Regions from separate parts of the Kribbella sp. CCNWLW201 genome, predicted to be linked through region 3. Evidence: riboswitches for the same ligand, from Rfam matches in the RefSeq annotation. Region 3 holds a riboswitch; each other region holds the start of a gene.
The links. A riboswitch is a leader RNA that binds a small molecule or an ion and turns the genes downstream of it on or off. The one in region 3 is predicted to bind ZMP and ZTP.

Region 1: another riboswitch for ZMP and ZTP. It lies ahead of V9K99_RS41335 (hypothetical protein); the one in region 3 lies ahead of V9K99_RS24725 (glycine hydroxymethyltransferase).
Region 2: another riboswitch for ZMP and ZTP. It lies ahead of V9K99_RS37040 (bifunctional 5,10-methylenetetrahydrofolate dehydrogenase/5,10-methenyltetrahydrofolate cyclohydrolase); the one in region 3 lies ahead of V9K99_RS24725 (glycine hydroxymethyltransferase).

The regions. Positions count from the first base shown of each region.
Region 1 covers NZ_JBBCBQ010000018.1:38,016-41,280, forward strand. The annotation lists gene V9K99_RS41320 (WD40/YVTN/BNR-like repeat-containing protein) at 1-396, shown strand, start outside; gene V9K99_RS41325 (MoaD/ThiS family protein) at 398-664, shown strand; gene V9K99_RS41330 (hypothetical protein) at 677-850, opposite strand; gene V9K99_RS41335 (hypothetical protein) at 887-1,591, opposite strand; ZMP/ZTP riboswitch at 1,612-1,692, opposite strand; gene V9K99_RS41340 (hypothetical protein) at 1,757-2,755, shown strand; partial or broken gene V9K99_RS41345 (CHAP domain-containing protein) at 2,817-2,972, opposite strand; gene ilvD (dihydroxy-acid dehydratase) at 3,087-3,265, shown strand, end outside.
Region 2 covers NZ_JBBCBQ010000012.1:171,803-175,067, forward strand. The annotation lists gene V9K99_RS37030 (beta-N-acetylglucosaminidase domain-containing protein) at 1-1,292, shown strand, start outside; gene V9K99_RS37035 (GNAT family N-acetyltransferase) at 1,308-1,961, shown strand; ZMP/ZTP riboswitch at 1,967-2,056, shown strand; gene V9K99_RS37040 (bifunctional 5,10-methylenetetrahydrofolate dehydrogenase/5,10-methenyltetrahydrofolate cyclohydrolase) at 2,082-2,951, shown strand; gene aroH (chorismate mutase) at 2,983-3,265, shown strand, end outside.
Region 3 covers NZ_JBBCBQ010000006.1:134,368-137,632, forward strand. The annotation lists gene V9K99_RS24720 (GbsR/MarR family transcriptional regulator) at 1-442, opposite strand, end outside; gene V9K99_RS24725 (glycine hydroxymethyltransferase) at 491-1,939, opposite strand; ZMP/ZTP riboswitch at 1,968-2,049, opposite strand; gene V9K99_RS24730 (acyl-CoA dehydrogenase family protein) at 2,047-3,265, opposite strand, start outside.

The DNA of each region.
Region 1 (3,265 bases), on a different contig from region 3:
GACGACGGCGGGGCGATCTGGAAGTCGATCGCGGACGGGCTGCCGTCGGACTTCGGATTCCCGATCGCGGTACACCCGCACGAGCCGGAGACGGTCTACGTCTTCCCGCTGATCGCGGACGGGAACCGGATCCCCACCGACGCGAAGTGCCGCGTCTTCCGCTCCCGCGACGCCGGGTCCACCTGGGAGGCGCTGACGAACGGGCTGCCCGACGTACCGTCGTACGCGCCGGTCCTCCGGGACGCGATGTGCATGGACACGGCCGACCCGGCCGGGGTGTACCTGGGCACGCGTGACGGCTGCGTCTACGCCAGCGCCGACGCGGGCGACACCTGGACCGAGGTCGCGCGGCACCTCCCGGACGTGCTGACCGTCCGCGCCGCCGTAGTGGGCTGAGATGGCGATCGGGGTCAAGCTGCCGACCGTGCTGAGACCGTTCGCGGGCGGCGCCGAGCGGGTCGAGGTCGACGGAGCCACCGTCGGCGAGGTCGTCGCCGCCCTGGACCCGGTCCTGCGTCGCCGGCTGACCGACGAGCAGGGCGCAGTACGGCGGCACGTGAACATCTACCTCGGCAACGACAACATCCGCGACCTGGACGGTCTCGGTACGACGCTGAAGGACGGGGACGAACTGATGATCCTCCCCAGCGTGGCAGGCGGCTGAGCACCTTTCGCCTCAGTGGCGGAACAACCGGAGCCCGGTCTGCGACAGGCTGATCCCCAGCTTGTCGCAGGCCGCGGCGACCTCATCCGAGCGGATCGACCCACCCGGCTCGGCGAGGTAGCGAACGCCGTGCCGGTGCGCTTCGATGATGTTGTCGACGAACGGGATCGCCCCGTCCGAGACCATCGCGACATCCTGCAGCGCCTCGGTCGAATGCCGGGCCTACCACGTCGACGCCTTCTCACCGGCCAGCCGGGTGCAGTCGATCCGCGACTGCTGCCCGGCGCCGATGCCGATCGCCATCCCGTCCTTGACCATCGCGACTGTGTTCGACTGCGTGTACCGCGCCACGACCATCCCCAGCAGCAGATCCCGCGCCGCACCCTCGGGCAGACCAGGGTCCAGCAACGACCGATCCACCGGCGCCGCATCCCGCTCCTGCGTCAGCCGAACGCCGTACACCTCACGGACCTCCTCCTTGGCAGGCTCGAACGTCGGGTCCGCCTCGAGCACCAGGAAGCTGCCGCGCTTCTTCCCCGCGAGTACGCCGACCACGCCTTCGTCGTACCCGGGAGCGATGATCCCGTCGCAGACCAGCCGTTTGAGTACGGCCGCGAGCTCTGCGTCGACCGGGTGCGACACCGTGACGAAATCGCCGTACGACGACTTGGGATCGGCATCCCGCGCCCGTTCATACGCACTGGTCACGGTGTCGGCGACCGCGGCACCGGCGGGGGAGACGTGCTTGAACGACGCCGCGGCCGGCAGACCGAGCAGAGCTGAGGCTTCGCGGACCAGCTGCCAGCCGGTCAGTGCATCGAGCACATTGATGTACGACGGTGAGCCGCTGACCACCGTGAACGGCCACTGGCCGAGCGCCGTGACGGAGGCGGACTGATGGGGATTCATGCCGTAGCGCAACTGCATCGGACAACCTCCGAGAAGTTCGGAGGCGCCCAGGCGGACGACGCCTTGTCTGTCATCCGCTCCACGGTGGTGCTCCACCCTCGCCAGTCGCGGTACGACCGCAGCTTATTGCACGAAGGTGCAAAGCTCGTCCCGGCGGCCGAAACCCGGCCTACCATCGCGCGTATGGGGATCTTTTCGCGGAAGCAGCCGGCGGGAGCGGCGACGGAGGGGCTACGGCTGGATCAGGCGTGGGCCGATCCGGAGCTCGACGCCGCCTACGCCGCAGTCCGTGGGGGCGATCTCTCGACCGGGACGGAACTGCTCAAGGCCTCGCCGCAGAACACCGATCGGCGCTCGTTCCGGGCGATGGGGCTGGGGAAGGCGGCCATCGGTCACAGCGAGCAGCTCGAGCTGCGGCTGGAGGCTGTGCCGGGTGACCCGGACCTGCTGCTGTGGCTGGGGCAGACGCTGGTGTTCGAGGCCTGGGAGGTGCGGACCGGGGCGTGGGCGGAGCAGGTCTCCGAGCAGCGGTTCGCGACCTTCCACGACATCCTCCGTACGGCGGCTGAGGTGCTGGACTACGGCATCGCGGCCGCCCCGGACGACGCGGCGCCCTGGGAGGTGCTGCAGTGGGTGGCGATCGGCCTGCAGGCGTCGATGGACGACAAGAACGACATCTTCCGGTCCGCGATGGAGCGGCACCCGGCCAGCTACCAGGCACACAGTGGTCGGGTGCAGGCGCTGGCACCGAAGTGGTCGGGCCTCGACATCGCCCAGATCGTCCGCTTCGGCGACCAGACCGTCGCGAACGCCCAGCCGGGTAGTGCGCTCTGTGCGGTCGCCGCGATGGTGGCCAACGAGGTGTGGGTCGACGTACTGAGTGACAGCGAGTTGACGAAGATGCAGCGTGGCGCTCGGTACACGCGGGAGATCACCAACCGGAAGCATGTCTTGCTCGCCGCCCGCGACAAGTGGCTGGTGCCCGGTCGCGAGCCCGAGGTGGCCGACATCTCCGCGCACGGCACGATGGCCTTCGCCCTCAAGACCGTCGGAGCGAAGGCCGCCGCGATGGAACAGGCCGCCCTGACCCAAGGCCGAATCGAAAGCGTCCCCTGGGCCTACACCAACGCCCCAGACCCCCTCACAGCCTTCACCACCGCCGTCACCAAACAAATGGCCTAGGTGGCAGCTTGCGTCCGAAGATCTGTGGCCTATAGCCCTCGGATCTTCGGACGCAGAAGGACTAGTGGGCAGAGACCCAGCCGTAGATGTTGGCGGAGTTGCCTTCGACGGTGGTGATCGTGCCGTTGCCGACGGCAACCACGACGCCGGTGTGCACGCTGGTGCTCGTGCTCTGCGGTCCGGTGCCGTAGAGCACGATGTCGCCGGGCTTCATCCCGGAGTTGCCGGAGTGGGCGCGGCGAGTATGTAATTAACTGACAACACAAAATCACAGCGTCGTTAATTTACCCGGGAATGCCCGTCCCGGTACGGCGGCCCTAGAGTGTGCCCCATGGTCGATGTGAAGCCACGCAGCCGGACAGTGACCGACGGGCTGGAAGCCACGGCAAGCAGAGGCATGCTTCGGGCTGTCGGGATGGGGGATGACGACTGGGTGAAACCCCAGGTCGGGGTCGCGTCCAGCTGGAACGAGATCACCCCGTGCAATCTCTCCCTGGACCGGCTCGCGAA
Region 2 (3,265 bases), on a different contig from region 3:
AGGCGTCATGGCACCGGGCGATCGCCGAACGAGCCGGGGGAGACCGCAAGACGATCGCGGCCCTCGGGGTCTTCGCCGACCTGAACACCTACGACTCGACGCTGCACCCGGAGAGCGCGCCGGTGCTGGCCGCCCGGACCGCTGCATTCTGGAAGACCTGGCAGACCGGGGATCGCGACAGTGCGATCGCGGCGATCAAGCCGTACTTCACCGCGGTCGAGAAGGCGCCCGCGCAGCTACGCCTGGGTGTGAAGGATCCAGCGTTTGCTGACGAGGCGAAGGCTTGGCTCGACGCCACTGTGCTGTGGGGGCAGGCGCTGCAGCGATCGCTGCAACTCCTCGATGAAGTGGCCGAGGGCAAGGGCGCGGCAGCGTGGACGAGCCGGCAACGGATCGACCGGCTGGTCACCCAGGCCAAGGCGATCCGCGACACCCGCCTGCCGCACTCCAACACCTACCCGCGCATCGGTGAGGGTGTGGCCGACGCGTTCCTCACCGAGGCCGGCCGGGTCCACGACCAGTGGATGGGCATCGAGCCGGGGCGTACGGCGTCCAGCTCACAGGGCACGTACGCCGAGAACGTCCCCGACCGCATGATCGACGGCGACGAGTCGACCTTCTACTGGAGCAACGGCGCGCCGGTGGCCGGTGACGAGATCCGCGTCGACCTCGGCGCACCACGGGCGATCGGCGACATCGCCGTACTGATGGGGAAGTCCGGCAGCCCGCAGGACTACATCCACTCCGGCGCCCTGGAGTACTCCACCGACGGGTCCAGTTGGACCGAGCTCACGCGGGCCACCACGGCTGAGGTCCGCTTCACCGCGAACGCCACGGCTCGGTATGTCCGCTACCGAGCCCTTGCCGACAACCCGTCGTACTGGCTCGTGGTTCGTGAGTTCTCGATCCAGGTGACCGACGGCTCCGAGTCGGTGCTCACGGCAACAGGTACGCCGGCTCCCGCGGACGGCTCGGCCTTGTCCAACGCAGTCGATCGCAACGTGACCACCAGCTACACCGCCGTGACAGCACCCATCGAAGGTGATGCGCTGGTCATCACACTGTCGACGCCACGCCCGGTGGATCGGCTCACCGTCCTCCAGGCCGACGGCTCCGCTGCCCTCGGCCGACTCGAGGTGAAGACCGCGGCGGGGTGGAAACCAGCGGGTCAGATTCAGGCCGCCTACACCGCTGTCGCGATCCCGTCGGCCACTGTCGAGGCGGTTCGGATCAGTTGGGCGGCCGGCGCCGTACCGCCACGGGTCCATGAGGTGATCCTGCACCGAAACTAGGTTGCCCGGGATCTGATGTCGGCCCAGGATGGCGGCGTGCTGATCGACCACTGGCCGCTGCGCCGCCTCCGGCTGACCACCGAACGCCTTGTCCTCCGGCAGCCGGACGAGGAAGAGCTGGCCGCGCTCGCGGATGTCGCCGCAAACGGCGTCCACAAGCCAGGGGAGCGGCCGTTCTTGACCCCGTGGACAGAGGTGCCACCGGCCGAACGCGCCCGGAGCGTGATGCAGGGGTACTGGAGCACTCTGGCCGAGTGGACTCCGCAGGACTGGGCGTTGAAGCTCGGTGTGTTTCGCGACACGACGCCGATCGGCATGGTCACCCTGCGCGCCCAGGACTTCGCCGTCCTCCGCGAGGTGAAGACGACCTCTTGGCTCGGCCTGCCACACCACCGCCAGGGGTTCGGCACCGAGGCACGGCAGGCGCTGCTGCAGCTCGCCTTCGACGGGCTCGATGCGGTGGCGGCGCTGACCGAGGTGTTCCAGGACAACGCCGCCTCCCAGGGCGTCTCCCGGAAACTCGGCTACCGGCCGGACGGCATCTCCCGCGACGTCCTCGACGGTCAGCCGGTCATCTCGGACCGCCTCCGCCTGACGCGCGACGACTGGTCCGGTGCACAGGTCAGGGTTGACGGGCTGGAGGGCTGCCGGGAGTGGTTCGTCGCGTAGGCTGGTCCGCGGACCGCGACTGGCGTTGAGGTGGAGGACCACCGGGGAACGGTCTGCCGGTAGATCTGGCTGAGCCGCGCGCCTGGGCACCCTTCTCGCTGCCCGAAGGAGCGCGCCGGAATGACCAAGTTGATGATCGGGACCGACCTTGCCGCCGAGATGGTGGCGAAGGCGGCCGCCAGGGCTCGGGACCTGCAGGAGAAGACCGGCGTGCAGCCGTGTCTGGCGACCGTGCTCGTGGGGGACGACCCTGCGTCGGCGACGTACGTGCGGATGAAGCAGAACCGGAGCAAGAAGGCCGGCATCGGGTCGCGGAGCGTCGTACTGCCTGCCGAGACGACGACCGAGGAACTGGTCGCTGAGCTGCACAAGCTGTCCGCGGACCCTGAGGTGCACGGGATCCTGCTGCAGCACCCGGTGCCGGCGCAGATCGACGAGCGGGCCGCGTTCGAGGCGATCGACCCGGCCAAGGACGTTGACGGGGTGACCATGCACGCGTTCGCCGCGATGGCGTTCGGCGAGCCCGGGTTCCGGTCCTGCACGCCCGGCGGCATCCTGCGGCTGCTCGAGGCGTACGACGTACCGATCGCCGGAGCGCACGCGGTCGTGATCGGCCGCAGCCCGATCCTCGGCAAGCCGGCCGGGATGTTGCTGCTGGCATCGAACGCGACCGTCACCTACACCCACTCGCGGACCACGAACCTGCCCGACATCGTCCGGACCGCGGACATCGTGGTCGCGGCGGTCGGCAAGCCGAACTTCGTCCGCGGCGACTGGCTCAAGCCGGGCGCGGTGGTGGTCGACGCCGGGTACAACGAAGGCAACGTCGGCGACGTCCACTTCGACGAGGCCGCCGCGGTGGCGAGCCTGATCACCCCGGTCCCGGGCGGGGTCGGGCCGATGACGATCGCGCTGCTGCTGGAGCAGACGGTCGACGCCGCGGAGGCACAATCCGAGACGGCTGTCCACTCCGTGGTTACTCTGCCCTAGGGTTGGGGTAGACGACTAAGGAGGCGGAGACGTGGCGGTACGGGCGATCCGGGGTGCCACCCAGCTGGAGGTGGACGAGCGCGAGCATCTGCTCGAGCGGTCCGCCGAGCTGGTGAAGGCAGTCCTGGAAGCGAATGATCTGGACCGGGAGGACCTGATCAGCATCCTGTTCACCGTCACGCCGGACCTGCGCTCGGAGTTTCCCGCCGTGGCGGGCCGGCAGATCGGACTGACCGACGTACCGCTGATGTGCATGCAGGAGATCGACGTCCCGCACGCTCTGCCGCGGGTGGTCCGGATGATGGTGCACGCCG
Region 3 (3,265 bases):
TCAGGTGTTCGAGGTCCTTGTGGATGAAGGCGAAGAAGTCGGCGGCTTCGGTGAGGCGGCGGCCGACGGTGGTGTCGGCGCCGAAGAGGTCGACGCCGGAGCGGCTGGTGGACTCCCACTCGGCGAGGGCGCTGTTGCGGCGCTCGAGCAGGGCGGCGAACACGTCGTCCCGGATCCGGTAGTGGTCCTTGCGCGAACCCGGGATCCGCTCCCGCGTGATGAAGCCGACCTGTAGCAGCTGGCGTACGGCGCCGGACACCGCCGGCTGGCTGATCTGCAAGGACTCGGCCAGCTCGGCGGACGTCAAAGTGCCGGTCGGGCTGACCAGCATCCGCCCGATCACCCGGGCGGACATGGTCGGTACGCCGCTGTTCGCCAGCACGCCGGCGAAGCGCTCGACGAACTGACTGATCTCTTCCGGAGTCGGGTCAGGGTGCGGCATGGCCGCACCCTACCGCAACTATCACAACTTTCTGATAGTTCGAGCCCGTCAGCTGAGCTCGAGACCCGGGTACAGCGGGTGCTTGTCGAGCATCTCGGCCGAGGCGGCCTTGGTCTTGTCCGCGACGCCGTCGGCGAGCACGTACTTCGCCTTCGACGGCGCACCGGCCGACGTCGTGGTCGGCGTGGTCGAGGACAGGACGTCGACGATCAGCTCGGCGACCCGGTCGAACTCGTCGGCTCCGAAGCCACGCGTGGTCAGCGCCGGCGTGCCGATCCGGACACCCGACGTGTACCACGCGCCGTTCGGGTCGCGCGGCACTGCGTTCCGGTTCGTCACGATGCCCGCGTCGAGCAACGCCGATTCGGCCTGCCGCCCGGTGATCCCGTACGACGACACATCGAGCAGCACCAGGTGGTTCTCAGTACCGTCGGTCACCAGTTTGACGCCACGCTTCATCAGGCCCTCGGCCAGCGTGACCGCGTTGTCCGCGACCGCCTGCGCGTAGTCCTGGAACGAAGGCTGCCGCGCCTCGGCCAGTGCGACCGCCTTCGCCGCCATCGTCTGGCTGAGCGGACCGCCGAGCACCATCGGGCAACCACGGTCGACCGCATCGGCGTACTCGGGCTGGCACAGCACCATGCCGCCGCGCGGACCGCGGAGCGACTTGTGCGTGGTGGTCGTGGTGACGTGCGCGTGCGGCACCGGGTCGAAGTTCCCGGTGAAGACCTTGCCCGCGACCAGGCCGGCGAAGTGGGCCATGTCGACCATCAGGGTGGCGCCGACCTCGTCCGCGATCTCCCGCATCTTCGCGAAGTCGATCTTGCGCGGGTACGCCGAGTAGCCGGCGATCAGGATCAGCGGCTTGAACTCGCGGGCGGTCGCGGCGACCTTGTCGTAGTCGAGCAGTCCGGTCTCCGGGTCGGTGCCGTAGGAGTGCTGGTTGAACATCTTGCCGGAGATGTTCGGCCGGAACCCGTGGGTCAGGTGACCGCCGGCGTCCAGCGACATGCCCAGCATCTTCTGGTCGCCGAGCGCCTTGCGGAGCTTCGTCCAGTCCTCGTCGGTCAGGTCGTTGACGTGCTTCGCACCGGCCTCGGCCAGCGCCGGCGACTCGATCCGCTGGGCCAGGATCGCCCAGAACGCGACCAGGTTCGCGTCGATGCCGGAGTGCGGCTGGACGTAGGCGTGCGGTGCGTCGAACAGGGCCTTGGCGTGGTCGGCCGCGGTCTGCTCGACGGTGTCGACGTTCTGGCAGCCGGCGTAGAAGCGGTGCCCGATGGTGCCTTCGGCGTACTTGTCGGACAGCCAGTTGCCCATCGTCAGCAAGGTGGCGGGGGAGGCGTAGTTCTCGCTCGCGATCAGCTTGAGCGAGGAACGCTGGTCGGCCAGTTCGGCCTTGATCGCGCCGGCGATGGTGGGTTCCACCGCGCCGATCACCTCGAGCGCGTTGCGGTACGCGGCCGATGCGGCGGCGGCATCGAAGGGTTGAGTCATCGTTGTCTCTCCTGCGGTTGCAGTGGGTCGAAGGCACCCAGGCGCACGGTGCCGACGTTCTTCGCTCCCCGGTGGTTCTCCACCTCAGCGCGCCAGTCGCGACTCGCTCACCCTATCGTGCGGTCGACGATCGCCGGGAACGGTGTGGTCCTCGGGAGTGTGCCGAAGACACCGCCCCAATCATTCGCCAGCCGGGACGCCACGAACGCGTCCGCGACGTCCGGCGTGGAGTAGCGGACGAGCAGCGACGCCTGCAGGCACAGGGCCATCCGGGCCGCCAGCCGCCGAGCTCCCGACTCCGCGCCTTCCAGGTCAGCAAGCGCTTGCAGTACGTCGTTCACCGCCGAGTCGAGGCGTTCGTCGGCCCCGCGTGCCGCACCAACCTCCAGCAGCCACGCCTCCAGCGACTCCGGCCGCCGCAGCGCCCGCAGTACGTCAAGTGCGTTGACGTTGCCGGATCCTTCCCAGATCGAGTTCAACGGCGACTCCCGGAACAGCAAAGGCATGCCGGATTCCTCGACGAACCCGTTTCCACCCAGGCACTCGAGCGCCTCGGCCACCATGAACGGCGTCCGCTTGCACACCCAGAACTTCGCCAAAGGCAGCCCGATCCGCCGGAATGCCGCAGCCTGGTCGTCACCTTGTATTGACGCGTCGACGGCGGCAGCCAGTCGCATCCCGAGCGCGGTCGCCGCCTCGCTCTCCAACGCCAGGTCGGCGAGGACGTTCTGCATCGCCGGCTTGTCCCGCAGCAGCCCACCGAAAGCACTGCGGTGCGACGTGTGCCAGATGGCCTCGACCAGCGCCCGGCGCTGCAGGGCGGCCGAGCCGAGAACGCAGTCGAGTCGGGTGGCGGCGACCATCTCGATGATGGTGCGGACACCGGCGCCCTCGTCGCCGAGGCGATACCCGACGGTGCCGTGGAACTCGACCTCGCTGGACGCGTTCGACCGGTTCCCGAGCTTGTCCTTCAGCCGCTGCAGGGCAAACGCGTTCCGGTTGCCATCGGCAAGAACCCGCGGTACGACGAAACAGCTGAGCCCCTCCGGAGCCTGCGCCAGCACCAGGAACACGTCGACCTGCGGCGCCGAGCAGAACCACTTGTGCCCGTTCAGCTGGTATTCGCCGTCGCTCCCGGTCGGCGTCGCGGTAGTCAGGTTCGCCCGTACGTCGGACCCACCCTGCTTCTCGGTCATCCCCATCCCGGCGAGTACGCCGGTCTTCTCGGCCGCGGGCAGCCGGCGGACGTCGTACCGGGTGGAAGCGAGTTGCGGGATCCACTCCTTGGCGAGCCGCTCGTCGGCCCTGAGTGCGGGCACGGCGGCG